3 regions of the Pseudoalteromonas sp. Angola-7 genome follow, and region 2 is predicted to be linked to each of the others. Evidence: predicted binding sites of a transcription regulator. Region 2 holds the regulator's gene; each other region holds the start of a gene.
What was found. The regulator LexA, encoded in region 2, represses DNA repair genes until DNA is damaged. The targets are predictions, from matches to a motif close to TACTGTATNNNNATACAGTA.
Positions count from the first base shown of each region.

Region 1: the regulator LexA is predicted to act here: its motif matches at 3,088-3,107, upstream of PSH50_RS04005 (YebG family protein).
Region 3: the regulator LexA is predicted to act here: its motif matches at 4,546-4,565, upstream of dinB (DNA polymerase IV).

Region 1 is NZ_JAQREL010000002.1:304,325-314,806, forward strand. It holds gene PSH50_RS03980 (peroxiredoxin) at 1-209, opposite strand, end outside; gene fadR (fatty acid metabolism transcriptional regulator FadR) at 445-1,158, opposite strand; gene dsbB (disulfide bond formation protein DsbB) at 1,680-2,198, shown strand; gene PSH50_RS03995 (DUF6170 family protein) at 2,200-2,502, shown strand; gene PSH50_RS04000 (ComEA family DNA-binding protein) at 2,514-2,810, opposite strand; gene PSH50_RS04005 (YebG family protein) at 3,156-3,470, shown strand; gene PSH50_RS04010 (M23 family metallopeptidase) at 3,609-4,772, shown strand; gene PSH50_RS04015 (polymer-forming cytoskeletal protein) at 4,762-5,253, shown strand; gene PSH50_RS04020 (hotdog fold domain-containing protein) at 5,261-5,734, opposite strand; gene PSH50_RS04025 (multidrug effflux MFS transporter) at 5,918-7,111, shown strand; gene PSH50_RS04030 (LysE family translocator) at 7,108-7,749, shown strand; gene PSH50_RS04035 (methylglyoxal synthase) at 7,810-8,274, shown strand; gene yegD (molecular chaperone) at 8,286-9,650, opposite strand; gene PSH50_RS04045 (DNA ligase) at 9,712-10,482, opposite strand, start outside.
Region 2 is NZ_JAQREL010000017.1:32,361-42,842, forward strand. It holds gene PSH50_RS18140 (VOC family protein) at 1-198, shown strand, start outside; gene PSH50_RS18145 (hypothetical protein) at 173-889, opposite strand; gene PSH50_RS18150 (Rho termination factor N-terminal domain-containing protein) at 1,033-1,287, opposite strand; gene PSH50_RS18155 (hypothetical protein) at 1,516-1,896, shown strand; gene PSH50_RS18160 (PaaI family thioesterase) at 1,907-2,347, opposite strand; gene lexA (transcriptional repressor LexA) at 2,525-3,142, shown strand; gene coxB (cytochrome c oxidase subunit II) at 3,615-4,751, shown strand; gene ctaD (cytochrome c oxidase subunit I) at 4,751-6,343, shown strand; gene PSH50_RS18180 (cytochrome c oxidase assembly protein) at 6,343-6,873, shown strand; gene PSH50_RS18185 (cytochrome c oxidase subunit 3) at 6,909-7,784, shown strand; gene PSH50_RS21205 (DUF2909 domain-containing protein) at 7,684-7,995, opposite strand; gene PSH50_RS18195 (SURF1 family protein) at 8,010-8,750, shown strand; gene PSH50_RS18200 (transmembrane cytochrome oxidase associated protein) at 8,740-9,234, shown strand; gene PSH50_RS18205 (heme A synthase) at 9,265-10,254, shown strand; gene cyoE (heme o synthase) at 10,267-10,482, shown strand, end outside.
Region 3 is NZ_JAQREL010000019.1:38,093-48,574, forward strand. It holds gene PSH50_RS19190 (methyl-accepting chemotaxis protein) at 1-1,487, shown strand, start outside; gene PSH50_RS19195 (leucyl aminopeptidase family protein) at 1,707-3,242, opposite strand; gene dinB (DNA polymerase IV) at 3,482-4,534, opposite strand; gene PSH50_RS19205 (thioesterase family protein) at 5,010-5,432, shown strand; gene PSH50_RS19210 (aldo/keto reductase) at 5,499-6,551, shown strand; gene PSH50_RS19215 (ABC transporter substrate-binding protein) at 6,705-7,583, shown strand; gene PSH50_RS19220 (fumarylacetoacetate hydrolase family protein) at 7,540-8,154, opposite strand; gene PSH50_RS19225 (response regulator) at 8,170-10,140, opposite strand; gene PSH50_RS19230 (response regulator) at 10,202-10,482, opposite strand, start outside.

The DNA.
Region 1 (10,482 bases), on a different contig from region 2:
ACGCCACGCTTTTGGAATTCTTCGTAACGCTTATCAAATGCGATAAGTTCTGAAGGACATACAAACGTGAAATCTAGTGGGTAAAAGAAGATTACTGCTTTTTTACCTTTAATTGTTTCATGAAGGTTATAGCTATCTACAATTTCACCATTACCTAGTACAGCTGCAGCGGTAAAGTCTGGTGCCTGGCGGCCTACTAATACACCCATTTTATTCTCCAAATATTTTGAGTTTGTTGTCGATTGCATACGCAATGCTGATACTTATATGGGCGCTAAAAATAAAAAAACAATAGCACCAACACATAATTACGTGGCATTTTAAATTTAATAAGGAAAAAAGAACAATCGTATTTAGCGATGTGCACAATCGAAAATACCGAACAGATATTAAAACTTTATTACGCCTATAAAAAAACCTGCATTTGCAGGTTTTAAAAATGGGTTAATCCATGATATCGGAAGGCATATCGCCTTTAATATTTTGCCAGATTTCACCGGTTTGATGGCCAAACTTACGCATCATTGAAATCGCGCCATCATGCTCACGGTTTTCAGCCAATACTGTTAGATCTTTATAAAATTGACGTGCTAACTGGCGAGTGCCTGCGTCTGAGAAATAATGACAACCAATTTTAAAGTAAAACCCTCTAAAACCGTTAAGTATAAGTACGTATATGCGGTTATTACCAGCGACAGCTAATTCGTGGTGTACTTTGTAATCGTAATCTGCAAAAGCTTGCGCAGTGTCTTCAAGTTCATCGCTTTTTGATAAAATTTCAATAACACGCTCAGGGTTAAGCTTTATCGCTGCACGGGTATAAATAGCACTAATATTAGTACGTGCAGATAATAACTGATCGGTAAGCTCTGGCATTTTGTCTTCATCTAAGCGCGCCAGCGTTTCGAGTATGTTTAAACCCGATGTTTCCCAAAAGTTATTCACTCTGGTTGGCTTGCCGTGCTGAATAGTTAGCCAGCCATCGCGTGCTAAACGTTGCAGTACTTCACGTAAGGTTGTTCTGGTTACACCAATTAACTCAGAAAGCTCACGCTCTGCAGGTAGAATTGAACCTGGAGGGAAATCGCCGTTCCAGATAGATTCAACTATATACTCTTCAGCAAATCCTGCTGGGCTTTTAGCTTTAAAAATTCTCATTCAATTCCCACTCGAATTAATCACAACTCATCGTTTTATACGAATAACTGACAGATTGTACCAGATGAAATATAACTAACAAGTAAACTCGTTGATATAAGTGCCAACCAACCGCTGAAAATTTCGCAATAGTAAATAATAAAATTCAACATGCTTAAATTAGGTCTAATTTGCTAAATAAATTAACCCTATTCATAGTAGGTACATTAATACCATTGCTGTTTTTGCTTCACCATTGCATTACTACAATAATTCCCGTGTGCGGCAACAAGCACATTCAAAAGTCGCATACAGCAGAGCCTGTTAACTACAACGTTTAAACAAGCCTTTTTAGCGAACCAATCTTATATTACATGTTCACTTAGCAAATTAAGCTTAACCTTTCCCTAAATAGGATTGGCCATAACCGCTTATTAATTTCATCTTAAAAAAAGCCACTTCGGTAGCTTTTTTACCCTTTTTGTTGCTCGTTACTTTATCCTAGTACATAATTCAACGTCTTATTTCAATGCGGATTTTTTATGAACTGGCTAGCACAACTCCCTACTCAACGTACTCCATGGCTACTATTTACAGGCATTGTATTTTTCTTAGAAGTCACCGCACTGTTTTTTCAATACCAGATGGGCCTTGCTCCATGCATTATGTGTATTTACCAGCGAACTGCGGTATTAGGCTTATTAGGGGCAGGCATTATTGGCGCAACTAAACCACAAAGTAAATTAGTACGCGCTATCGCTTATTTAGTGTGGGGTGTATCAAGTGTGTGGGGTTACTTTATTGCACGTGAGCACATTGAAATGCAAACAACCACCGATCCCTTTGCATTTAGCTGTGAGTTTGAGCCAAACTTTCCTTCATTTATGCCATTGCATGAATGGATCCCAAGCTTTTTTCAAGCCACAGGGGATTGCGGTAATATCGATTGGCAATTTGCGGGATTAAGTATGCCAGCATGGATGGAAATACTATTTGCGTTATTTACTATTACGCTTTTTGTAATTGTTACCACTCGCTTACTTACTAAAAAGACTATTTAATATGTTTACGTTTTTTACCAGTCAGCTGCCTGAACTAAAGCACCTTAAAGTGAGGCAGCGACAAGCCGTTGTTGCTATTGCGCTAAGTATGCTACCTGCTACCGATAGAGTGTTATTAAGAATAGTAAAGCTGATATTGCTCAGCCCATTGTTTTTATTATTTACTGTTTTTAAAGGATGGGAACTCATTCCCTTTTTAATTTTAGGTGGCCTGTGTTACCCGCTTTTAACAACCCCGATTGAAATAAACTTCGCTAAAAAATATTTAGCCAAAGCACTTGAGCAGTATTCACAGGGCGCTTAGCGCCCTGCCTATTATAAAGACACTTTTCCTTCTAGTTTAGCTACAAGCTTTTTACCTATTCCTTTTACGTTAGTTAAGTCGCTCAGCTGGGAAAATTCACCATTTTCAACCCTGTAATCAACAATAGCCTGCGCTTTTTTCTTACCAATACCAGGCAACTTGGCCAGCATTTCTGAATCGGCACTATTAATATTAATAACCGGCGCTTGCGGCATTTCAACCATAGGCTTATCTTCAACAGGGTTAGCGTGGGTAAACGCGCTAAAGCTTAAAAAGCTAATAATAAGTAGCGTTAATAGATTTTTCATTTGTTATTCCTTATTTTTGTTTATACCAAAGCGTTATAGTTAAACTGCTAATTTGGCTTTAAACATGTGCTTAATTTTTATTTGAGGAAATAATGTTAAATAAGGAGCAACGCGCATCACTTATATTATTTCCAGTGCATAATCACCTAAATCCGAAAACCTAAAATGCAGCTGGTACAACAAGTGATTGCTTAACTAAAGTAAAGTTACGCTTTTTTGTCAAATTGATGACAAGCTAAAAATGCACCGAATACTTGCAATTTTACACACAAACATTTACTGTATATAAAAACAGTGACCTACGGGTCAGTAACCACATTACCACGCAATCAAGCAGGAGAGATCATGGCTGTTGTTGTTAAATATGTTGTAGAACGAAACGGAGTTGAGCGAATGACGTTTACTACTAAAAAAGAAGCGGATGCCTATGACAAAATGCTCGATATAGCAGAATCGCTTGAAGTAATGCTGGAAAAAGTAGATGTGCCACTGAGCGAGCAACAGGTTGAATCGCTTGCGCTTGAAATTGCAAAGAGTAAAGATGACTTTATGGCGGTGTTAAAAGGCGCAAAAGAGCCCACAACAAAAGGTACAGCTAAAGCTAAAAAAGCCGACAACGTAGCATCAATAAAAGATAACGACGAGCAACAAGCTAGCTAATTTGCGACTATTTTAAATAAAGGGCTGCTACTAAATAGCAGCCCTTTTTTATTAATTTTTGAACAGTTACAAATTTTTTCTGGCTTTTTAGACTGAAATTGATACATTAATCCGGTTAATAGCGAGTGTTTATGTGCCATGTCAGTATTTATTAAGTCTTTTTACCAAAAATTTTTCCCAGCCCGTCAGTTGCTTATTCGTCAAAATGGCGAAGTTAAGCATGTTGTTTTGGCGCCTTGGTTTCAGCTTTTTACAGTACTGCTTATTTTAGGCACTATTACTTGGGTCGGTATTTCTAGTTTTCGTGTTTATAGCCAAACAAATAAAATTACCGACATAGAACAAAGCCAAATTGACAAACAACAAGTGTGGCAAAAGCAGGTCCAAGAACAAAAAGCACTGCACGCTAAGCAATTAGAACAACTTGCAGTACTAGAGCAAAAGCAGGCACTTTTGCAAGGTATGATTGAATCCCTCCCCGCATCTATTAGTAAAGAGACAATAAAACTAGAAGAACAACTTGAATCGCCTGTTAATCAAGACAAAGGCGAGTTTCATGAACCACTTGTAGATGAAGAGCCGAAAAACAAACATGCCAGCCTTCTAACGCCAATCACTTTTGCCGCACGTTATGAGCGCTTAAATAAATACTACGAGCATAATTTTGCGCTTATTGATGCGCAAATTAATAAACGCCATGATGCAATTTTAGCGATGTTAAAAGGCGCAGGCTTAGAATCAGCCCTTGAACAACATTTAGCACTGGGCGCACAAACCAGTGCGCAAGGTGGACCGTTAGATGTATTTGACGAAACTAAAATACCAGGGCAGTTTTTAGCCATTGTTGATAAGCTATTATTACTTAACAACCTTGAAAACTTTTTAACAGAGCTGCCTAACTCACTGCCCTTGCCTGCGGCTAAATACTATATTTCGAGCAACTTTGGGTTACGTAAAGATCCGATGAACAACCGCCGCGCTTTTCACAAAGGTGTTGATTTAGCCGGCTGGCATAAAACCGAAATTTTTGCCCCTGCTGATGCACGTGTATTGCGCGCTGGTAAAAATGGCGGCTATGGTAACTTTATCGAGCTAGAGCACAAAAATGGCTTGGTCACCCGTTTTGGCCACTTAAATAAAATTAAAGTGAAAAAAGGCCAAACAATTGCTAAAAATGAGGTAATTGGATTAATGGGCAGTACTGGCAGAAGTACCAGCACCCACTTACACTATGAAGTGTTACTCGATGGCAAACATGTCAATCCTCTAAAAATAACAAAGGCGCTTTCTCGTGTTCGGTAAAAAAAAGCAACCAAGTAGTCAAACTACGTTAAAAAGAGTAAATCATACCCCTTCTATTATTTCTGAAGATGTGCGCTTAACTGGCACACTTACCAGCCAAGGCGAAGTTCAGCTAGATGGCCGAATTGATGGCGATATAAAGGCAGAGCACTTGGTAATTGGCTCTACCGGCATTGTTGAAGGTGTGGTTGAAGCTAAAAGTGTCATTGTAAAAGGCAAAATTATTGGCTCACTAAACGCAAGTGAAGTGAATATTCAAAGCAGCGCTCACGTACATGGCGATGTTTTTCACGATACACTAAGTATTGATGCTGGAGCCATTATTGAAGGCAGCTTAAAACAGCGCTTTGAAAAAGAAGAACCGGAACTTATTAGCGAAGATTTAAAGCCGGCTAAAGAAGTAAAAACTTTGCTTGATGATGCTGATAGCGACTTGTCGTTTGTTAATAAGCAAGCCGCTGATAAAGCCAAATCTAATTAAGCGCTCATTACTTTTTCTCGGTTATGTACATCGTAATATCTGCAGTGAACACCAGTTCATTGCGGGTATTGTAAAGCTTAACTGGCACTACTAAATCTTCTTTATCTACCCATTGGCGAGGCAAGTCGATTTCTGCAATAGCAGTTACATCGGTATCAACCTTTGCTAAATAGTGTACCGTCATTCCTTTTGGGATCCAGCGATGCGTTTTATAAGGCACGGTGGCATCTACCATTACACCTGCACACAGCTCAGCTAAGTTACATTGTGCAATAGCATGAATAGTCCCAATATGGTTATGCACACTACGGCGGTTTTTTACGACAGCGCTACAGTGTCCTTCTCTTAAATCGAGCACGTAAGGTTTCATTGAGCCAAAATACGGGGCTTTTATGCATACCGCTTTGCTAAACAACCAATTGCCAAAAGGTAAGCGTTTAAATTTAAGCCAGGTTTTTAAAAGGGCTGATTTATTACTCATTGTTATTTCCCATTTTGTGTTTATAAATTCAAATTAACACATCAGACCAGTTAAAAAAAGCGCAATTCACTGTGCTGTTAATCCTAATGTCATGAAATATTTATCACAATAAAGCGAGGCTCACTCATAAGCCCTTTCTTTTTTATAAGCGGGCACCTAAAATAGCCAGCAAAAGGAGACCTAATGCAAACACAGCCCGCTAAACCTAACTTAATTTTATTACTCATCTTAGCGTTACTCGTAATATTTTGCCCTATGGCAATTGATATTTATCTTCCCGCTTTTCCAACTATTGCCACGCAATTTAACGTAACCGAACAACAGGTTCAGCAAACGGTGGCTATTTTTATGCTTACTGTGGGTTTAGGGCAATTAATTGCAGGGCCGCTTGCTGATAAGTTTGGCCGAAAGCCGGTAGCGGTTGTAGGTGTTAGCTTATATGCAGGCTCTGCCTTACTTGCCTACATGGCACCCTCTTTTGCTGTATTAATGTTTGCACGCGCTCTGCAAGGGTTAGGTGCATGTGCTACGTTTGTGGTTGCTTTTGCCATTGTACGTGATAAATACGGCAGCGAACGCAGCGGGCAAATGATTACCTATTTAAATGGAATTGTGTGTTTTATTCCTGCGCTTGCGCCTATTTTAGGTGCTTGGCTTACCGTGCAATTTGGCTGGCGCATGAACTTTATGTTTTTAACTTTGTTTGCGTTAGCGGGCCTAGTTATTACGCTCACCTTATTTAGAGAAACCCGCCCTGCTGATAGTCACTACCAAGGACATATATTGGACTTACGCCGGTTTGTGCCAATATTAAAGACACCGATATTTTTATTTAATAGCTTACTGTGTATGGTCGCCATGTCGGCGATTCTTGTGTATGTCACCTTGGCACCTGGGTGGATCATTACGCACTTAGGGGGCACCGTAGCCGACTTTACTTTTTGGTTTACGCTCAATGCCGTATTAAGTATTGTAGCCAGCTTTATTACGCCCATTTATATTAAACGTAATAGCCAAAAAGCCCTGCGCGTTGGGGTTACAGTATTGGTAGCCTCTGGCATATTAATGATTGCACTTAGCCATATAGAATCGGCCATTGCGCTTATGCTACCTATTTTAATTGCAGCACTTGGTTTTGCCCTGAGCTTAGGCTCTGCGGCTGGTATGGCGTTATCGCGCTTTCCTAAACAAGCCGGTACAGCCTCTGCCTTAATTGGTGCTATGCAAATGAGTGGCGCTAGTGTGCTTGTGTTTTTAACGCAATACTTAGGCCTTAGCACACCTTGGTTAATTGCTTTTCATTTATTGTTACTGGCGCCACTTTGGTTAATTTTAATGAGTAAAAAAGCCCATACATTGCACCCGGTTAATACATGATCAACCCTGATTTTTTAGCATCATTTTTACTGGCGAGCTTTTTAATGGCGGTGGCCCCTGGGCCATCAAACGCATTTTTAATGGCGCAAACATTTGCCAATGGCAGAGCGGCAGGTATGCAAAGCGCATTTGGCTTTGCTTTAGGTGGAGTAATACACACATTTTTTGCCGTTATTGGATTAAGCGCAGTGTTAAAAGCCTCGCCCACCGCTTATAGCGCAGTCCAGTACTTAGGCGCGGCGTATTTGTGCTATTTAGGGTTTGTGATGATTAAAAGCACTTTTTCGCAGCAAAATACCGTGGATTGCGCTAGTGATGATAAGCCCCATGTAAGCACCAGTAAAAAGCCAAATGTCATGTTTCAAGCCATGATGACCGAGGTATTAAACCCTAAAGTCGCGTTGTTTTTTATTGCTTTTATACCGCAGTTTGTAGACCCAAGCTTATCATCAGCAACGTTTCAATTAGCATTTTTTGGTCTGCTCTACCCTATTTTTGCTTTCCCAATTGACTGTACGTATATTTATTTTGGCGACAAAATAGCGCAATTTTTCAAAAAACACCCACATAGCCAACTTTGGATAGACCGAGTGACCGGCATGGTATTTATTGCACTGGCCATTAATTTATTATACTAATTACACTAAATTGGTATTACTTAACCAAAGCCTTGGTTACTCAACAAAATAAGATGCAGCATGGAACAAAAAAAACAATCGCTACCCGCTAATAAAAATATTGCCTTAGTTGCGCATGATGGTAAAAAAGCCGCGCTTAAATTATGGTGCGAAAAACACAAAGAGGCCTTAAGCAGACACACCTTATACGGTACTGGCACCACAGGCCATTTAATCGAAAAAACCACCGGGCTAGAGGTTATTCAGCTATTAAGTGGTCCTATGGGGGGCGATCAACAGCTAGGAGCTAAAATTGCCGAGCACGAAATTCATGTATTGGTGTTTTTTTGGGATCCGTTGGCATCACAACCACACGACCCTGATGTTAAAGCATTACTGCGTTTAGCTGCTGTTTGGAATATTCCTGTGGCCTGTAATGAAGTCAGCGCCGACATGTTATTAAGCTCGCCCTTAATGGACACTGAGCTTGAACGTACTTTGCCAGATTACGAAAAATACCTCGCAACCCGACAAATCAGTCTTTAAAGCCTTTTAAGCTACTTATAAAGCATGCTGGCCCATTTTGTTAGGCCAGCCGTTACACTACCAAAGTGATCGCCATTCAGCATTTTAATATCACCTAAATGCTCACTTAACGCCGCTTTAATAAGTGGTGACTGTGCACTTCCCCCTGTTAAATAAATAACATCTGGGGTGGTTCCTGCATCGGTAATTGCTTGTTTGGCTAACGTTACTATTTGGCTAATGCAACTTTCTACTGCAACCGCCAAATCGCTAACAGATAGGTTTTTACTAAGGGCATTATCTAAAAAGCGAAGATCGCAATCAAAAGCATCTGCCGATGAAAGCGCTATTTTAGCCGCCTCACCTTGCTGTACTAACTGATGGCCCTGTTTATTTTGCTGTAAATGAATTAAGCGTTTGAAAAGCGCAGGTGCACTGACATCGCGTAATTGGGCAGTGAGTTCTCGATAGTGGCTTTCACTATAAAACTGACTTTGTAAATTTACATCATTAATTTTACAGGCTTGCCAAAAAGGTTGGTTTGGTAAAGGTAGGCCGGATTTAAAGGTACTGCCTAAACCAAGCAATGGCATTAAACCATGAAAACTAAGCGCTATATCTAAGTCATTCCCGCCAACTCGCTTACCGCTGTGGGCTAAGAAGTCACTATCGCGCTCACTGTTACCTCTAAAGCTTGGCCCCATTTGTACAAACGAGCAATCGCTGGTACCACCGCCAATATCAATAACCAGCACTTTTTGGTCTTCCACTAAACTACTTTCGTAATCAATCCCTGCTGCAAGCGGTTCGTATAAAAACTCAACGTCTTTAAAGCCCGCACGCTTAGCTGCGCGCTCTAAAATACCTACAGCTTGCTGATTTGACTGCTCACCGCCAACAGCCTGAAAGTTAACTGGACGACCAATAACCGTTTGCGTAAGTGGGGTTTTAAGTGAAAGCTCTGCGCGTTGCTTTATTTTTAAAATCATTGCGGTAGCAATATCTTCAAAAAAATTAATTTGCCCTTGCTTTAAGCCTGTGGCACCAAAAAACGATTTAGGTGATTTTACAAAGTAGCCTTCTTCAGGAAACTGCACATATTCACTAATAGCTTCACGGCCAATAAAAAGCGTTTCATCTGTAGGTTGTAAATCAAGATCTGACTTAATACGTGGGAGTGTATTTAATAAAGCTTGGCGCTGCGTTAAAAAGTCATGCTCGTGGGCAGTGCCTTTTACATGCTTTGCCACAAAGTCGACAACTAATGCGCTATGGTGTGTATAAAGAGTAGAAGGTAAATAATGTTTTCCTTGCTCAAGTGGCACTAACTGCACTTCCTCTTGCTCCATAACACCCATGGCACAATTAGAACTACCGTAATCAAAACCTACAAACATACTTCACCATACATTAGAAAAAGGCCGCGCAATTTAGCATACTTTGCCAAAATTATAAACGCTAATGACCCTCCCTCACCCTTAAAAAGCTCGCAAAACGAGGTAAGCCATGCTTTGTTAACCCATGGTACCGATACGTTACCGTGCTGCCTATAGCCGGCGGTGTTTGGCGCTGTTTGTTACTAAAGCCCGTGCCTATTTTAAATATTTGCCCATGAGGTGTTTTTACTTTTAATGCACCTAACATACCGGTGTATTTTCCTTTACCCGGTAAATGTGCAATAACAACCGCTTCAGCATCAAGGTAGGGCTTTAACTTTAATAATGTATTACTGCGCCCGCTTTTATGTTTAGCATTGGCTAAATGCAGCATCACCCCTTCAGCCCCTTGCTTAGTTAAATCTTCAAAGTACGCTGTTAATTGGGCTGTGCTAGTAAAGCGGTGTTGCTTAACTGCAGTTATATGCTGCTTATTGATTTGTTTTACCAAGGCTTGGTAGTTTTTATAACGCGCACTAAAAGGAAGGGTTGAGTCTGGCATATCAAATATTTGATAGCGTATAGCGTGCCAATCTGAATTACTGGGGCGTTTAGTTCTTACAATCCCACTGACCAAAGAAAATTGAGTGCGCGCTATCCACAGCTCCCCATCTAACCAAACATTTGGTAATGGCGCCGTAAACCAACTCGGGGCGTTAATCGCATTTCCTTTACGGGTAATAAATGTATCGCCCGTCCATATTGCTCTTACACCATCAAATTTTTCACTGACGAGGTATTCACTAATATTGCCATGTTTAGATTCATCATATACTTTTGCCAATAACACCTG
Region 2 (10,482 bases):
GGTATGTTTGATAAAAACATGCTGACCTTCAATCCTGGCTGGGATCAAAACGCACAAACCGTTACAGAGTTTAAGGATGTTGATGCGCTTAGCGAATATTTTCAAAGCGCTCATATCCAGGTTGAGCCTGTGGGTGATAAAAGTTTTATTATTACCGACCCAGACGGCAACCCTATTTTGATTGACCAACACGTGTAAGTTTTTTTAGCCTAACGTTTTGTATTAATAAAATAATACCGCATAAACAAAAAAGTACGCTGGTGGCTGCAAAACTGATGAGAAGCGGGTTGTTAAAATCTTCTCGCTCATCGTAATCCATTATGTGTAGCATCCAAAAAAAGTCGAATATGCGCCATAGTGTGCTGCGAACGGTGATAACTTTGCCGTTAATTGCATTTAAATACAGCGTGGTATTAAAGGTGTCGTTAAATTGTACTTGCCACACATTTGTTTTATATCCCACCTCTCGAGTGCCTTGTTTTAAAAGCGTTGTGCTAATTGGCTTAGCGTCGATGAGTAAATGCGCTTGTGCATTAGCGGTAATTTGTATTTTAGTGGGTGGCTGAAAAGGGCGCCCCGTTAAACCATTAAAGCTTTGCTGCTCGTCAGTATTAATAACAGTAATAAGCGGGGTCGTTAAAAAGTGCTCAAACACTATTTGCGTGGGGTTAGGCACTTGCGCAGTAATATTATCGAGTGATGTGGGGTAATCTGCTTGAGTAAATGGGTTTGTAAGTATGCGCTTAGCAAGGTGCTTACCGTGTACGTATTCAAGTGGTATCGCGCTCATTACTAAGCCGCCTAAAAGCCAAGCTAAAATTTGTAAGGCAAGTAAATAGCCTAGCCACTTATGTAGTTTTCGAGCGCGCTTAAATAGTTGTTTTCTCATTTTGTGCTTCTTATTATTTTTTGCGTTAGTGTATTACAGCAGCCCATGCTTTTACTGCGGCATTTTGTCGCAGTTATTCATAAGCTTACTCTAACTTTATAAAAATAATAAAAAGGAGCGTTAAAAAATCAGTGAGGCTGTGTTTAATGCTCACGTAAGGCATTTATTAGCCCTTGTTTGCTCATTTTAGAGCGGCCACTAATGCCGAGCTCTTTAGCTTTATTGTACAGCTGCTTTTTAGTGCGCTGCTCATACTTTGAGGCTTTGCCGCCTTTGACAGCGGTTTTATGAGTATTGCTATTAGCAATGCGCGCGGCTTTTTGTTTGCTCATGCCTTCATCTCGAAGCGCATCGTACTGATCGTCGTTTTTAATTTGCGGGCCATGATCTACCATAATTGTCCTCCTGAAGCGTTTAATTACACAGAGTGTGTATAACTTTTATACATAAACGGTAAAATTAAGCGTAATTAGCCTAACCCGTTTTATAAGGCAAATTAGGTGCCAATGGCGTTTAAACAGGTATTTTCTATGAATAAAGCCATGTTTAGCGCTTAGTTGATTTGGTATAAAAGTAAAACTGCGTTAAAGTTTGCGATGAAACTATAAGAGGGTAAAAAGCAGACAATGTCGGAAATTCAATTTTTAAATGTAGATCTAGAGCTTGAGTCTAAACAAGATATTAGCGCCCTAGTGGCAGACTTAAAGAAAAACGCGATGGTTTTGCATTATGACAAAGACGAATATCGTCAATTGGCGCGTATTGAAGCCTCAGGTGATATAACCACGCCAGACAAAGCAATCAACCACTTATGTGAATTAATAGAGTCGTGTTCACGTAATGCGCTTAAGCAGTGGCTAAGCTGTTCGCGCAGAACGTTTGATATAGGCTTTGAGTCGGGCACGTCACCTAAGTGTTTTAACCAAGCTCTACATGCAGATACACTGCTACGTATATCTGCCATTGGCGCTGGTATGGAAATAACGATTTACCCTATCGAAAAGTAGCCATAGTTAATTATTTGCGCTCGACAACCGCTGCGGTCATTTTTGATACGCAGCAAAGCTCGCCGCGGCTATTGGTTATTTTTATTTCCCATACAGAACTGCGCTTACCAATATGAAATGCACGAGTAACGGCGGTTAAAGTGCCATTTCGAGAGGCCTTTAAGTGGCTGGCGCTAATTTCCTGTCCAACACAATAAAATTTTGTAAAGTCCACTACAAAGTTAGCGGCGTAGCTTGCTACGGTTTCGGCAAGTACCACATTTGCGCCACCATGTACCATACCAATAGGATTATGATGCTCAGGAATAGCAGGCATGGTAGCCACTAGGTAATCATCTCCTATTTCGGTTATTTCTATGCCCATGGTTTTCATCAGCGTGCCTTGGCCGTTTATTCCCTCATCTAACTGTTTGCAAAGCTCTAATGTGATGGGTTGATGCCAAATACTCATAATTACTCCTTTATATTGAAAGCAAATTTATAGCATTTTAAATACTGAACGTCTGTAATTACCTAAAATTTATCCAGGTGCGGTGTATTTAGCTATTTTAAAGCACAATTTAAATTTGCGATTTTTATTTAACTGTATATACTCACAGTTAAATGTACTGTATGGAAAACCAGTTGTATGCGACCATTAACTAAACGCCAAGCTCAAATACTCGAACTAATAAAAGTTTTTATTAAAGACACTGGTATGCCTCCTACACGTGCCGAAATTGCGCAAACACTTGGTTTTAAAAGTGCCAATGCCGCAGAAGAGCACTTAAAAGCGCTTGCCAAAAAAGGTGTTATTAAAATGAAACCAGGCGCAAGCCGTGGTATTCAATTGGTTGAAGAAGAGGAGCCTGAGCAACTAGGTCTACCATTAATAGGTAGAGTTGCAGCGGGTTCGCCTATTTTGGCGCAAGAACATGTTGAGAGTCACTGTAAAATAGACCCACTTATGTTTAAACCAGCCGCCGACTTTTTACTGCGTGTTAACGGCATGAGTATGAAAGATATAGGTATTATGGATGGCGACTTACTTGCGGTACATCGTACTCAAACAGCAGAAAACGGCCAAGTTGTGGTTGCACGAGTAGATGAAGACGTAACCGTAAAACGCCTAGAAAAAGCAGGCCGAAAAGTATTATTGCACGCCGAAAACGAAGAGTTTACGCCTATAGAGGTAGACCTTGAAAACGAATCGTTTAATATTGAAGGGTTAGCTGTTGGCGTAATAAGAAATGCCGACTGGATGTAATTTTTAACGATTTTTAATTAATATTTATAAATGCGCACTTTTTAGTGTGCATTTTTGTTTTAAAAACAAACCTTCCGCCATCTCAAAACGCCCTAAAATTATTTAGGCTGTAAACTTTTTTTCACTCATACTTTTATCTTCCTAAGCGTGTTACATCCCTTAATTTTGCTCGTATCTTGGCTGTTAAATAACAATTTAATACGCCGTCATTTAGTCAATTTTAAAATATCACTTGATTGTTTTTTATACTAAAACTTGCTTGTTGTACGTTTTTTAGCTAATCATTAATGTGCTGGACTAACAATAACTCACAGCTTTTTAGTTATGAGAACACACAATATACACAAACCTTTTGTTGTCCTAGCGATACCAATCAAAAATAAGATTGGTTAAAAAATAAAAATAACGAATTGGCGTTTAAGCCGTATGCCTCTTCGCTTTGCATTCGCAATAGCATCAAAGGAGCCGTCACATGGGTAAACTAACCTCTACCTTGTGGCTTGTGTTGATTATGTTCCCGCAGCAAGTGCTGGCTAATAGCCAATACAATATGCGCAAGGGCGTAACCGATATAAGTAATAATGTATATCAGCTACACATGACCATATTTTTAATATGTTGTGTGATTGGGGTGATAGTGTTCGCAATAATGTTTTGGGCACTGATTCATCACCGTAAATCTAAAGGGGCAGTTCCTGCCCAATTTCATGAAAGTACCAAAGTAGAAATTCTTTGGACTGCCATTCCGTTTGTTATTTTAATTGCCATGGCAATCCCTGCCACTAAAACCCTCATTGCGATGGAAGATGCCAGTAAGGCTGACTTAACCATTAAAATTACAGGGTCACAGTGGAAGTGGCATTATGAATATATGGGCGAAGACGTAGAGTTTTACTCTATTTTATCTACCCCTCAAGACGAAATAGCCAACCTTGCTAATAAAAACCCTAATTATTTACTTGAGGTTGATAAACCTTTAGTACTGCCAATTAATCAAAAGGTGCGTTTTTTAATGACCTCTGATGATGTTATTCACTCTTGGTGGGTCCCCGATTTTGCCGTTAAAAAAGATGCCAATCCGGGGTTTATCAACGAAACGTGGACCAACATTAACGAAGAAGGTATTTACCGAGGGCAGTGTGCAGAGCTGTGCGGTAAAGATCATGGTTTTATGCCCGTGGTGGTTGAAGCTAAATCGCAAGAGGACTTTAACGCATGGCTTGCAGATGCTAAGCAAGCTAAGCAAAAAGCCGCACTTGCTGATGCCGCATTGCTTGAGACAACAATTCCTAAAGAAGAGCTAATGACACTAGGTGAGCAAGTGTATATGGCAAGTTGCGCTGCGTGTCATCAACCTACTGGTATGGGGTTACCGGGCGTATTTCCTGCGCTAAAAGGCAGCCCCATTGTTTTGGGTGATATAAAAGATCACATTGATGTAGTGATTCATGGCCGCCCAGGAACTGCAATGCAGGCATTTGCAAAGCAGCTCTCAATTAAACAACTTGCAGCGGTAATTACCTATAAACGTAATGCGTGGGGTAATGAAACGGGTGATGTCATCCAACCTAGTGAAATTCAGGCAGCACTTGATGCGGAGGCGAACTAATGAGTAGCATAGTAGAACAACCTAACGCCAATGACGCTCACCACGGCCATCACCCAGCCAAAGGTTTTAAGCGTTGGTTATACACAACAAACCATAAAGATATTGGCAGCATGTACTTAATTTTTTCGCTGACTATGTTTTTAATTGGCGGTGCAATGGCCATGGTTATTCGGGCTGAGTTATTTCAGCCAGGATTACAATTGGTAGACCCACACTTTTTTAACCAAATGACCACAGTACACGGTTTAATTATGGTGTTTGGTGCTGTAATGCCAGCCTTTACGGGACTTGCTAACTGGATGGTACCGCTCATGATTGGCGCGCCAGATATGGCACTGCCCAGAATGAACAACTGGAGCTTTTGGATTTTACCCTTCGCTTTTTTAATTTTATTGGCCTCGTTATTAATGCCTGGAGGCGGCCCCGCATTTGGCTGGACATTCTATGCGCCGCTTTCAACAACGTATAGTAACGATAACACTGCAATGTTTGTGTTTGCAGTGCACATTATGGGGATTAGCTCAATTATGGGCGCAATAAACGTAATTGTGACCATTGTTAATTTACGTGCCCCAGGCATGACATGGATGAAACTACCATTATTTGTTTGGACATGGCTAATAACCGCATTTTTATTAATTGCTGTTATGCCCGTACTGGCCGGAGCGGTCACTATGGTGCTCACCGATAAATACTTTGGAACCAGCTTTTTTGATGCGGCAGGTGGCGGCGATCCGGTGATGTTTCAGCACATATTTTGGTTTTTTGGCCATCCCGAAGTGTACATCATGATTTTACCCGCCTTTGGTATTATTTCGACCATAGTGCCTACATTCTCACGTAAAAAACTATTTGGTTATGCCTCAATGGTTTACGCAACCTCCTCTATTGCATTACTGAGCTTTATAGTGTGGGCGCATCATATGTTTACGACCGGTATGCCCGTTGCTGGCGAGCTATTTTTTATGTACGCGACCATGCTGATATCGGTGCCTACAGGGGTAAAAGTATTTAACTGGGTAGCCACTATGTGGCGAGGGTCAATAAGTTTTGAAGTGCCCATGCTATTTAGTATTGCCTTTATTGTGCTGTTTACTTTAGGGGGCTTTTCGGGGCTGATGTTGGCTATAACCCCTGCTGATTTTCAGTATCACGATACTTACTTTGTGGTGGCACACTTTCATTACGTGTTAGTTACGGGGGCAATATTTTCGATTATGGCGGGGGCTTATTATTGGCTGCCTAAGTGGACGGGCAATATGTACAACATTGCCTTGGCTAAGTGGCATTTTTGGTTATCGCTGGTAAGCGTAAATGTATTGTTTTTTCCTATGCATTTTGTAGGGCTGGCAGGCATGCCGCGCCGTATTCCCGATTACGCCCTGCAGTTTGCTGATTTTAACGCAATCATAAGCATAGGTGGGTTTGCCTTTGGTTTATCGCAGTTACTCTTTGTGGCGGTGGTAATTAAATGTGCCAGAGGGGGCGATAAAGTCCCTGCAAAAGTATGGGATGGTGCTGAAGGTTTAGAGTGGGAAGTGGACTCTCCTGCGCCGTATCATACTTTTTCTACGCCGCCGGAAATTAAATAATGACACATGCACCGCTATTAAAGCGCCTAATTCTTATTTGTATAGGTATGTTTGCTTTTGCATTTGCCTTAGTGCCCTTATATGACGTGTTTTGCGACATAACTGGGCTTAATGGCAAGCCATCACTTGAGCAAGCTAAACAAAGTACACAGGTTGCACAAAACCGAGAAATAGGTGTGAGCTTTACAACCCATGCGCAAAGTGGTGCGCCGTTTATTGTTAAATCTAAAGAATACAGTGTTGATGTGAAACCAGGTGCCATGCGTGAGGTGATGTTTAGCGCAAAAAACACCAGTGATATTGATAAAGTAATGCAAGCGGTGCCTTCTGTATCGCCCGGAAAGGCAGCCAAGTACTTACATAAAATAGCGTGCTTTTGCTTTGATCAACAACCGCTAAAAGCGGGTGAAGAGCTTGAGTTTAAGCTGCTTTTTTATGTTGATACTGCACTGCCGAGCGATGTAGAAGAGCTAACTTTATCTTACACCGTATTTGATATTAGTGAGCAGCTAGTAGCAAGTAATAACTAGCCTGCATGTCTAGTGTAAAACTAGGAGCAAGTAACATGAATCAAGATTATGAAAACTACTACGTACCCGAGCAAAGTCCTTGGCCCATAGTGGGCGCGGTGGCGTTATTTTTTATTGCAGTGGGTGCGGCTTTAACAGTCATGAACTTAGAAAGTGAAGGGGGCAGCGGTGTGTACCTGCTATATGCAGGCATTGCAGTGCTGCTGTATATGATTTTTAGCTGGTTTAAAAATGTAATTAGCGAGTCTGACCAAGGCTTATATTCAGCGCAAATGGACCGCTCATTTCGACAAGGAATGAGCTGGTTTATATTCTCTGAAGTTATGTTTTTTATGGCCTTTTTTGGCGCATTATTTTACGCCCGCATACTGTCGGTGCCTTGGCTTGGCGGCGCTGGGAATAATGCGATGACCAACGAGGTGCTTTGGCCGACCTTTGAGGCCGTATGGCCACTACTAACCACACCAGCAGGTGAAACCACGCAAGCTATGGGGTGGCAAGGCTTACCCCTTATTAATACGCTTATTTTATTAGCGTCTTCGGTTACTTTGCATTTTGCTCACGTAGCCATTGAAAACAATAAACGTAAACCGCTAAAAGTGATGCTGGGGGCAACCATTTTATTGGGTGTGTGCTTTTTAGCACTGCAGGTGGAAGAATATATTTATGCCTACAACGACTTAAACTTAACACTAGATGCAGGCATTTACGGGAATACATTCTTTTTGCTGACAGGTTTTCATGGCATGCATGTGACCCTTGGCGCCATTATTTTGTTTGTTGTATTTGTGCGTATTTTAAAAGGCCACTTTACGAAAGATAAACATTTTGCGTTTCAAGCAGCGGCTTGGTACTGGCATTTTGTTGATGTGGTGTGGCTGTGTTTATTTGTTTTTGTGTATGTGTTGTAACGGTTAATGGTGAGTGATTAGCCTTTATAAAACCAAGTTTTACAGCGGCTATCACCATCACCAAAACCACCACAGAAAACAGTACGCGACGGCCTAAAAAATGCGACATAGGCCGACCGCCAGATTTATCGGTCACCATAATAAATAGCGCTCTAAACAAGTTGAAAAGTATAAATAGTAACAGCAGCACAATAATAATTTTAATAATCACTGGGTTGACCCTTTATGCAGTTAATTTTAAGGCGTAAACAAAAGCTTAGCTCATTTATCGCACTTTGCGTTGTGGTAGCTGTGGTGCTGGTATGTGTACGTTTAGGGTATTGGCAATTAGCAAGGGCTGAGCAAAAGCAGCAACAGTTAACAGCTATAGCTAACATGCAAACCCAAGGCGTAATGAGCTGGCAGCAATTACAGGCAATGCCTTCAAAGTGGAATAAAACAGGTGTAGTGGTTGAGCTTGCCGGAAAAATAATAAATCAGCAATACTGGCTTTTAGATAACCAAGTTTACCAAGGGCAAGTCGGTTACGATTTATTGGTGTTATTTAAGCCAAGCCAAGCAAGTGACGCTTTACTCGTTAATTTAGGGTGGGTAAAAGCGCCTATTTCACGCAGCGAACTACCGAACATCCAACTTCCTAAACGTAATATTACGTTTAAAGCGCAGATAAAAGAGCGAAATTTAACGAGCTTTAACTTACAAACCAATGCGACAAAACAAGACCTTCAAAAACGAATTCAATCAATAGATTTACAAAAGCTAAGTGAGCAGAGTAATCAATCGTTATTTAATTTTATGGCTTATCGTCAAGGTGTAGGAGATGCGCTAGCTATACCGCATTATAAAGCGGTGGTGATGAGTCCGCAAAAGCACCAAGCGTATGCAGTGCAATGGTTTTTAATAGCCTTAGCCTGTGTAGTGGTGGCCATTTTTGCCAGTAAAAAGAGGACTAACAATGAAAAATAACCCCTTAGTTTTGTTTGTTGTATGTTGCGCTGTACCGCTAATACTTGCATATGGTGCGCTAAAACTAGACTGGTTGCCGAGCGCTATTACCAATAATGGCGAGTTTTTACAGCACGAAGTAAAGCTTGAAAACTGGCAGCAACATAACCCTAAGCAATGGACAATTGCGCTTAATTACTCCAATAAATGTAATGCTTCGTGCAATGAGCAGCTCAATGCGCTTGATAACTTATATATCGCCTTAGGAAAAAATCAGGGCAAGGTTGATATGGCTGTAATGGGGGCGCCTAAAGTTAAAAACATTCCTTGGAAAACCTTTAACGCGCAACAAAATTTGCAGCCCGCTAGCTTATATTTAATCGATCATATGGGGTTAGTGGTGCTTGAATATCCGTTTAAAGAGCAGCCACAAGAAAACCGTTTAGTGCAAAAAGGTTTATTAAAAGATTTAAAAAAACTACTTAACTATTCTCGTTCAAGCTAATTAATAGCGCATTGTTAATGGGAGATTCCTATGTATAAAAATTATAAAAACTGGGTACTTGCAACGGGGTTACTTGCGCTGTTGGTGGTAGGGCTAGGTGCTTATACACGTTTAAGTGACGCAGGGCTTGGTTGTCCTGATTGGCCCGGTTGCTATGGCTTTTTAACTGTACCAAAGCATGAAGCCGATATCGCACTGGCTACCCAAAGTTATCCAGATATGATGTTTGAAACCGCCAAAGCGTGGAAAGAAATGATCCACCGTTACTTTGCAGGCGCGCTGGGGTTGCTTATTTTAGCGCTATTTGTATTGGCTTTTGTAAAGCGCCATTACTCAAACACGCCGGTTAAATTACCGCTAGCCTTATTGTTGTTAGTTATATTTCAGGCTGCGCTGGGTATGTGGACCGTTACTATGAACTTACAACCGCTCATTGTAATGGGGCATTTGCTGGGGGGATTTAGTATTTTATCGCTAATCACTCTTTTATACCTACGTTTAACTACTAAACCCATAGAGGGCGGAGATAGTAGCGCTAAAGGCTATTTTTCATTGAGCTTAGTTGCATTGGCTGTGTTGGTTATTCAAATTGCATTAGGTGGGTGGCTTGCAGCAAATTATGCGGCGCCACACTGTAATGGCTTACCGCTGTGTAGTTATGCGCAGCCATTTTCACTCAGTAGTGTGTTTCAGCTGCCGCTTGAGCACAGTAATTATGAGTACGGAGTGCTATCGCAACAGGCGCGTATGTCTATTCATCTACTACACAGAATTTGGGCGCTAGTTACATGTATTGTGTTGGCGCTAATTATGTGGCGTATATACAGTCAGGCGCAATCTGCAAAAATAAAACACTGTACTGTCAGCGTGCTTGTTGCGCTACTTTGCCAAATTAGTTTGGGGCTTGCGGTGGTGCATTGGCACTTTCCGCTTGGAGTGGCGCTGGCGCACAATTTAATGGCAGCTATCTTGTTATTGACTATGGTTAGGTTGTGTTACTACCTAAAAGCACGCACTTAAAGGGGAATAATTATGGCACTCACACTCGATAAAAAAGACCTACAGGTTATTAGCGCACACCCTTTTATTCAACGTGCTTATAATTTACTGCAAGATTACTTAGCTATTAGCAAGTTTAAAGTAGTGGCTATGTTGGTACTTACTGCTTGGGTTGGCTTGGCACTGGCGCCTGATGTAGGGCGAGGCATTGCAGTACAATTTATTAGTTTATTAGGCATTGGTTTGCTC
Region 3 (10,482 bases), on a different contig from region 2:
TAGAAACGGCATACAGTATTATTGAGCATTACCACCAGCTTGAACAAAACAATACACTCACACAAGCGCAGGCTCAATCACAAGCACTGGCCGCTATAAAAGCGCTGCGCTATGACAAAACAAATTACTTTTGGGTAAACAACTACCAGCCCCAAATGGTAATGCATCCAATAAAGCCTGCGCTTAACGGTAAAGACTTAAGTAATAATAAAGACCCCGATGGCAAAGCACTTTTTGTAGAAATGGTGAACATTGTAAAACAACAAAAAGAAGGCTTTATTCCTTATAAATGGCCAAAACCAGGAAAAGATCAGCCGGTAGATAAGGTCGCATTTGTAAAAGGCTTTAGCCCGTGGCAATGGATTATTGGCTCAGGCGTATACCTAGATTCAATAGATGAAGCATTTAGCGAGCAGCGTAATCTCATCATAATTAGCGCCTTAGTTATGATTATTGCTGTCATTTTATTAAGTTACTTTATTGGTAAAAGTATACTCACGCCTACTCGTCTTGCCGCAGACATGATGAAAAACATATCGCAAGGTGAAGGTGACTTAACACGTACGCTAAACGAATCGGGCAATGATGAAATATCAGAGCTGTCACGCTCTTTTAATTTATTTGTTTTAAAAATGCGCGAGTCGTTAGTACATGTATCGCACAGTGCAGATGATGTAAGCAGACACGCTCACACGGTGGATGAGTCAAGTAGAACAAGCCATTCCTTCATTGAGCTACAAAACGACAGCTCCACACAAGTAGCCGCCGCCATGGAGCAAATGACGCACCAAATTCATGATGTGAGTCGCAATGCCGACGCCGCTGAACAAGCAGCCAATGATGCAGCGCACAATGCCTCAACCGGTAAAAACGTGGTAGCGAATACCATTACCGCCATAGAAACACTTTCAAGTAATATAGAAACAGTGAGCCAAGTAACTGAAGATTTAGCAAACGAAAGTAACAATATAGGCTCTGTGCTTGATGTGATCAGAAGTATATCGGAGCAAACAAACTTACTTGCTCTCAACGCTGCTATAGAGGCGGCTCGTGCAGGAGAGCACGGCAGAGGGTTTGCAGTTGTTGCCGATGAAGTGCGCACATTAGCCAGCAGAACTGGGCAAAGCACAGATGAAATTCAAGCCATGATCACTAAATTACAAGAAGGCGCTAAAGCGGCAGTAGAGGCGGTAAAATCAAGCCAAGCACTGTCGGTGACGACGGTAGAGCAGGTTTCATCTGCAGATACATCGCTCAATGAAATAGAAAGGCTGGTATCAATAATTACCGACATGAACAGCCAAATAGCCCGTGCCACCGAGCAGCAAACACAAGCTGCTGACGAGGTTAATTTACGTATTAACGAGCTATCTCAATCAACCGAGCAATCACTAAATAATACAAAGCAACTTACCGATGCCAGCGATAACCTTAAACAAAGTAGCCAAGGGCTTTCGAGCGTGGTTAATCGCTTTAAATTAAAATAATTAAAAAACAAAAGCCCTGAATTAACAGGGCTTTTTATTACATAAGCGTTTTTAGCTTATACCATTTCGCATAATTAAGAGATCTATTTTTAGGATGGAAAAACGTGTTGATGGCTAGGCAAAAAATTTGCTATTTAGTTGTTCTAAATGAGAATTTTTTAACACAGATAGCGACACGTTTAGCCCCGAAAAATGATTAAGTATTATTGTGGATTGGTATTACATACAGTAGCGTGCAAATAAGCTGGTTACTGATGCTGCGGTTGGCTTGCCGTGCTGCCAATCACCGCCTTCGACACCACTACCAGCAATATCCATATGTACATAAGGAAGCGGCTGCTCAGAGTCGTTACCGTGTTTATCAAGCCCACCAACAACGGCTAAAAACGCCATAGGGAATTGATGCCCACGGGCTGTAACAGCAGAGGCCGCATTATTGCTTGATAAAACATCATCAGCAAGAGTACGCGGTTTGATAAAGTCGTAATCTTCACGGCGAGAGCGAGAAACCTCAGCTGCATCTGCCCATAAATCACCACAATCCGCTATTTGACGAGAGGTATTAGCGCTACGCGCTGGTCCGTTTTCAACATACGCTCCGTAAGGGCCCATAGCACGTGCCGCATGGCCTGTAAGGGTTGCTACGGTGAACAATGTTGGGTTAACTTCGCCTTTGGCGACATCTTTCATTTCGCTAAGTAGGTCACCCATAGCTAAACGCCCTTCTGCATCGGTGTTACCAATGCGTACACGTACGCCTTCACGGCTAGTGATAATTTCATCTGGTACAAAACAATCTGAGCCAATTGAATTACGGACCACAGCTAAGTAAGAAATAACTTTAACGCCTTTAGGTTGGTAATCTGCCACGGCTTTCATAAAGCCCGCAACGGATGCAGCCCCACCTTTATCGCGGCTCATTCCCGCCATGTAACCGCCTACTTTTAAATCGGCGCCGCCGGTATCGTATACTAAGCCTTTACCAACAAACATTAGCGTGCGCGTTACTTCACCTTCTGGCACGTATTCTAGCTTAACAACACGTGGATGATGGCGCTCAACCGCATAAGATGCGCGCGCAACAGTGCTAAGCATAGGGTAGTTTTTATCTATCGTGTTAATATCGTCAATCACATCAACCGCTACTTTAGAGCCTTTAAAAAGCTCAACACAGTAATCAGCAAAACGTGGTGGCGCCATACGTTCAGGCTCAGTACCACATAAATCACGTGCCGCATATTGCCCTGCTGCAATTGCATTTACAGCTTTAACCGTTTGCTCATTTGCATCTATTAAACCTATTTGCGTAATAGGCTCAATGCTTTCGCCGTGGTATTCGCGCGCTTCAAGAGGCTGCCATAATGCTTGGCACGCGCCTAAATACGCCACTTCTAATGCATGCTGGTAACGCGCATCTGTATGTAATTTAGGTAAGTAAATAGCAGGGTTTACACTGCCCGCGGCTTTTGCTTCGTTAATCGCTAGTTTAACGGCATCAAAGTAGCGTCTTACATCATCGTAATCGCGGTTAAGCGGCCCCGTAGGCGCTAAAACAACGCGTACATTATCAACCACTAAAAACGTAACTTGTTTACCAATACGAGAATCTACTTTAGCGTGTGATTCGATAGCATCACTTAATGAGTTATTGGCTAATTGAGAAAAGTCATCACTAATTATAATAAGTGCATCGTGAGAAAATGAGTCAAAGCTTGCACTAAGTGATTGTGCAGCTATCGCTTGAGGATATGCCATAAGTAAAACTCCTGTTAGAAAACATAAGGGGCTATTATCGTTGATATAAAAACACAAAACCAGCCAACTGCGATCAGCTCATTTTAATCTGGCAACTTGGTTTTACAGCAAACTAAAGTGACTCCATGTTTTAAGAAGAAATTAACAACCACTATATAGTTTTTAGTAAAGGCAGCCCCTGCTTATACCACGTTTAAATTACTGTGCTAAAGCACTCTAAATTGCAAAAAAGCGTGTAGTTAATCAAGAATACTCAGTTGCAGATTTAAATTAGGTTCATTTTTAACACCCACTCCAATACCTAATAAACGCACTGGTTGCTGCATCCCGCGTTGATACGCCTTAGAGAGTAATTCAGTAAAAATAGCAGTATTTAATTGATGATGAGCTTGATCAGCTGAGGTAACAACAAAGTTTGCAAACTTCACTTTTACACTTAGCTTATTAATACGATTTTGCAGCTGTTGCTTATTAAGGCGCGCTGTTAGCTCTTCGAGTAATTTAGGTAACTGATCTAAGCATTCTTGTAAGCTATTTTTATTGTATTCATAGGTGTGTTCAACACTAAGGGATTTACGCACTCGCTCAGTGGTTACTTTACCAATATATTCGCCAGCACATTTTTGATAAAGCGATACACCAAAATTCCCCACATGCTGCTGCATCCAATTAACGCCTTTCTCGCGAACGTCTTTACCTGTGTATAACCCCTTTAAATTAAGCTTTTCGAGGGTTACTTTGCCCACACCAGGGATTTTACCCAGCGGTAAATTATTTAAAAATGCATCAACTTCATCCGGTAAAACCACAAATTGGCCATTGGGTTTATTTTCGTCACTGGCTATTTTGGCAATAAACTTAATGGGGGCAACTCCGGCAGAGGCAGTAAGGCCGGTATCGTTATAAATATCTGCTCTAATTTGCTGAGCAATAAGCGTTGCGCTGCCTTTGCATGCGGTGCTGTTGGTTACATCTAGGTAAGCTTCATCAAGCGACAGCGGCTCTATTTGGTCGGTATAGCGTTTAAATACAGCACGTATTTGGTTAGAAATTTCTTTATAAACCGCCATGCGCCCAGGCACAATAACTAAATCGGGGCATAATTGCTTAGCGTGGTAGTTAGACATAGCCGAGCGAACACCATATTCGCGCGCTATATAATTTGCTGTAGAGAGCACGCCACGACGGCTATTGCCACCAATCGCTAAAGGCACACTGGCAAGTTTGGGGTTATCGCGCATTTCAACCGCTGCATAAAAGCAGTCCATGTCGATATGAATAAACTTTTTCATCACCACATAACAACTGTTTATTTATACAGCCATTATTAAGGATTCACTTTCATTAAGCAAGTCTATTAAAGCCTGTTTAACTTGCTAAAGTTAAAGCGCGACTAGGTGTAGCGCGTTAAACCGTGCAAGCTTTAAACCGCTTTTTTAAAACGGCTGCTTAAAGCGCTTTGATTTTTTAAAGCAATGTAGCCAAAAAACAAACTCCAATAAAAACCCCGCAGCTAAAAGCATTATGCCGCCGGAGGCATTACCCATTGCATAGCAAGCAAAAGACGCTATAAAAACTAAACTGGCTAAAGCCCAATTAATTATATTTTGCATGTGTGTTCTCGTGTGTGTGTTGTCTGTGTTATTTAACTGTAGTCCTAAAAATAAATAGGTACAATCATCTTATAAAAAAACATGGCATTTATTGTCTTGAGCTACAAACACCATATTGATAACCTCATTCATTTAAAACTAAGAGTACACATACATGCAAAGGTTCAAAGATCAGCACCCTATTCATACCGATATCACCGTAGCATGGGCCGATATGGACGCCCTACAACATGTTAACAACGTGGTGTACTTGCGTTATTTTGAAATTGCGCGTATCGATTTTCTAAATAAAATAAATCAGTTTGATACGATAAAACCAGGTGGAATAGGCCCGGTGATTAGTGAAAACAATATTCGCTATAAACGTCCAGTGACCTTCCCTGATACCTTAACCGTAGGTATTACTATTTCAGATATAAAAAGCGACCGTTTTATGATGAATTACTCTGTGTTTAGCCATGCTCAGCAAGCTATTACTACCACAGGCTATTCTCAAGTTGTTATGTTTGACTTTAAAACAGGACAAAAAGCGGCGATTTCAGAGCTATTACTATCGGCACTACACCAATTCGCTTAAGTAGGTTTATTGCGAATTGGTATTAATTATCCACTCTCAAGATCTTACATAATTTAAGGATTTTAAATGCAATACAGTCCGTTAGGCAGCAGCGGTGTTGATGTTTCTAGAGTATGCTTAGGCAGCATGACTTGGGGTAAACAAAATACCCAACAAGACGCCGATGAGCAAATAGCTTATGCCTTGGCACAAGGCGTTAATTTTATAGATACTGCCGAAATGTATGCCGTTCCTCCTTCACCAGAGACCTACGGTAAAACAGAGCAAATTATAGGTAACTGGCTAAGTCGCAATACGCAAAAGCGCAGTGATATTGTATTGGCGAGTAAAATTGCAGGCAATGGCTTGTCGTGGGTACGAGATGGCGGCGATATAACACGCAGCGCTGTCATTGAGGCCGTAGATAACTCGCTTAAACGCCTACAAACCGACTACATAGATTTATACCAATTGCATTGGCCTAATCGCTCTACCCCACACTTTGGCAGGCAGTGGCCAGGTAAACTCACTTTTAGTGACGTAGATACTGAGCAACAACAAGCGGGTATGCTTGATATTTTAGAGGGCCTTGATGAGTGTGTTAAAGCCGGAAAAATAAAATATTGTGGCCTTTCAGATGACACCCCATGGGGCATTAGCCAATTTTTAAATTTAGCAAAAGCGCATAACTTACCGCGTATGGTGTCTATTCAGAACGAGTTTAGCCTAGCGCACGCTAAAGATTGGCCCTACTTAATTGAGCAGTGTATCCATGAAGATATTGCTTATTTACCTTGGTCGCCGCTTGCTGCTGGCTTGCTAACGGGTAAATACCTAAACGGCGCGCGCCCAGCGGGCTCGCGTTGGACATTTATGCAGCGCAATGGCATTTTTAGAGATACCCCTAACGCGCAAAAAGCCACGCAGCGTTATGTAGAGCTTGCACATGCAAGCGGTATAACCCCAGCCCAATTGGCACTTGCTTGGTGTAATCAAGTCGATGGCGTTACCTCGTCAATTATTGGTGCGACCAGCATGGCCCAATTAAAAGAAGACATTGACGCTTTTAGCATAACTTTAAGCGACAACACTCTAACTGAAATTGGCACTATTTTTAAAGATTACCCGCAGCCATATTAAACCAAAATAATAGGCAGTTTTTTTACTGCCTATTTCCCTCTTATATTTGAACATATACAAAGTAAAACTATACTAAAGTTACCTTAAAATGATTGTTTTTAGTGAGTTATGCTTAGAAATGTAATTTTATTCTTTGGTGTACTAGGTGCTTTAATGCGTTACGGGTACGCTGACAATACTCATCCAATTAAAGAAATTGTATGGTTACAAAGTTACACGCCCCCGTTTCATATGGATAAAGATTCGCATGCGCCGCAAGGTGGTATTTGCGACAACCTCACCGAGCAACTAATTAACAGCATTGATGATGTAAAACATACACGACTAATCGTGCCGCAAGAGCGAATTAATAAGCACTTAAATGAAGGCGATAATGTATGTTTTCCGTGTGTTATTCATAAAAAAACAGCCAATGGGGTGTTACAGTTTTCTACCCCCACCACGGTTTACCCGCCTTTTTCGGTTTTAACCACTCAAAAACTTGCTCCAGAAATACACGCTAAGCATGGCAGCCCTATTAAACTTATACATTTATTGTCAGACGAGCAATATGTATATGGTCAAGCCGCGGCGCGCAAGTTTACTTCAAAAATTAATAAAATAATCGAAAACACCACGGTGTATCATAAAGCATCGCTAAGCTGGAGCAGCGAAAATGAAAGCCAAGCTGTTATTGCTCGCTTAAGTCGCGGCTTTTTAGATTACACAATAGACTACCCGTTTATGGGGGATTATTTTGTCAATCACAGTAAATTTAAAAATATAGTCAGTTTGCCAATTGAAGAAGACCCCAGAGAGTTTGTTTTAGGGGCTATAGGGTGTGCTGTAAGGGCACCGAATGATTTTGCTACCAAGGCGCTTAATAAAATAAATAAAGCGCTACATAAGCAGGTATTGCAATCGCCTGCTTATATAAATAGTCAGCGCTTTTGGTTAGAGCAAAGTTTTCCGCAGTTTACTAAGCATTACCAACAGCAAATACTTAATCCTATTGCGCCTGCCAGCTCTGCGATAACAAGCAGGTCGAATTAGCATACAAGCTTACTGTAAATACGCTGTTTGCAGGCACTTCCCCTACGCCTGCAGGCGTTCCTGTCATTATTACATCGCCATTTTCTAAGTGCATAAACTCATTAATTTCACTTAAAATATCTTTAGGCTTATGTATCATAAATTGCGTATCGCCTTGCTGAATAACGTTATCGTTAATTTTAAGCTCAAACGTAAACGCCTGCTCAGCATCCGCTATAGCTACAAAGGGCGTTAATAATACCGAGCCGTTAAACGCCTTGGCGCGCTCCCACGGTAACCCTTTATTTTTAAGCTTACTTTGCACAGTACGTTTAGTTAAATCTAACCCTAAACCTACACCTGCCAACTCATTATTTTTAATAACAAAACACAGCTCGGTTTCATAATGCAGCGTGTCGTTATTATGCGTAGTAAATAAGGTATCCGTTATGGCACTATTTGGTTTATTAAACAATACCATTTGATCTGGTAGCTCATTATTAAGCTCGGCAATATGCGCGGTGTAATTACGCCCAACACACACTATTTTCGAGGGCGCTAATATCTCACTTTCTAGTTTTATCGACTGCATAAAATAACTTCTAAATTACGAGCTGATCAAGGTTTCTAATAAGCTCAGGTTAATCGGTTTCAAAAGTACATGATTAATATTTAAATCTTTGATCTGCTTAGGATCGGGCTCTGCACCACTAACAATCACTAAGCTTAAGTCAGGGTAACGTTCGTTAATTTGTTTACCTAAATCTACACCACGCCCGTCAGGTAAGTGCATATCGAGCAATACCTTATTAAATTGTTGGTCATGATTGAGGGTTTGTAAACACTGTGCACACGTTGAGGTAATAACGGTTTCTACCCCTAAACTTTCTAGCAACAACTGCGTAATTTGCGCTGCATCTTGGTCGTCCTCAACCAATAAAAAGCGCTGTTTTTTCTCTATTACAGCTTTGTCGCTGTGAATGTTTTTAGCTTGAGGCGCATGCTCTGGCGATACTAAGTAATCTTGTAAGCATTGATACAAAGAAGAGCTATCAACGGGCTTTGGTATTACATCGTTAAAGCCAAGGGCTGCAAGTTCTTCATGTATACCTTTCATAGTGGCGGCAGTAAGCGCAATAATTGGGCCTGTGTAGCCCATTTTTCTAAGCTCTATTGTCGCTTCTTTACCGCCCATTACAGGCATATGTATATCAATAAAAATAATGTCGTAAGGTGAGCGATACGCCTCGGCAATTCTTACTTTTTCAAGCGCTTGCTGGCCATGTTCGGCGTAGTCCACGCGTGCGCCACAGGTACTGATCATATGACCTACTAGCATGCGTAAATCGCGCAAATCATCAACCACTAATACGCGGCCTGTCACTTTACAGGGGGCTGATTTTGTCTGTAGTTGCGAGCCACTACTAAAATTTAATACTTGGCGTTCTACTTCACTAATATCGCCTGGGTACACCGAAATAGTAAAAGTAGAGCCTTCGCCCATTCTAGAGGTTAAGTCGATACTGCCGTGCATACGCGCTAATAGCTCGGCACAAATCGCAAGGCCTAAGCCTGCTCCGCCAACAGAGCGCGATTCTACATCGGCTATTTGCTCAAAGGGTTTAAAAATTAATGCTTGTTTTTCAGGGGCAATCCCCATGCCTGAATCTTTAATACTAAAAAATAGCATTTCTTGGCCTTCAACCCACTCGGTCCAGGCACTAACCACTATTTCGCCCTTTTCGGTAAATTTAACCGCATTATTGATTAAGTTAATGAGTATTTGGCGTACGCGGGTGGCATCTACTCTCACAATAAGAGGTAAGGGCTGTAGAGACTCAAAGCGAAGGTTTAAGCCTTTATCAAGCACAGATACACGCATTAAGGTGTAAACATCAGCCAGCATGCTATCTAAGTTTACTTCACTTAAGGTGAGCTCTAATTTGTCGGCAGCAATTTTAGATAAATCGAGCACGTCGTTTAACAAGCTCAGCAAGTGCTTACCGTTTCGGTAAATAACCCCTAATTCGTTTTCGGCCTGTTTGCTAAAGTCGCTTTGCAGCAGTAACTCTGTGTAACCTAATATAGATGAAAGCGGGGTACGTAATTCGTGGCTTAAGTGGGCTAAAAATCTGTCTTTTGAGCGGTTCTCTGCCTCGGCTTTTAAACGCTCTACTCGCTCGCCTTCAACATCTTTACGCGCTAAAGCATAACGTATAGCGCGAGCAAACCGGCTCGAACTCATTTCTGTTTTTATAAGGTAATCTACCGCGCCGGCATCAAGTGCTGCAGAGTCTAATTCATCATTAGATTGCCCCGTAAGCATAATAATTGGCCCGCTAAACCCATTAGCAATGGCCTTTTTTAATACACTTAGCCCATTTGAGGCGCCTAATCGATAATCAAGCAAACAAATATCGTGATCGTTTTTACTTAAAATGCTTATTGCTTGCTCAGGAGAGCTTATCCATTCTATGTCAAATGTATGTGAATCTAACTGATCTAAGTAGTCGCAAGTGAGAATGTAATCATCTTCATCGTCTTCTACTAAAAGTAAGCGAGTCACTTTATCTAACATACTACCTCCTTTTAATTGCATTTAATAAGCCCCTAATTAGGGGCTTAATGTTGCTACTTATTTAGTCGTTAAACGTTGTCGGCAGCTCTACAAATTCTACCCAATATTTTCCTAGGGTTTTCATTAAATCAACCAAGCCATCAAACGTTACCGGTTTAGTAATATAAGAGGCCGCTCCTAAGTTATAGCCTTTAACCATGTCTTCTTCTTGCTTAGAAGTGGTTAAAATAACAACCGGTATGCCTTTAAGGTTTGGGTTTGCCTTAATGGCCTCAAGTGCTTCACGGCCATCCATACGTGGCATATTTAAATCAAGCAAAATCAACCCTGGGCGTGGCGATG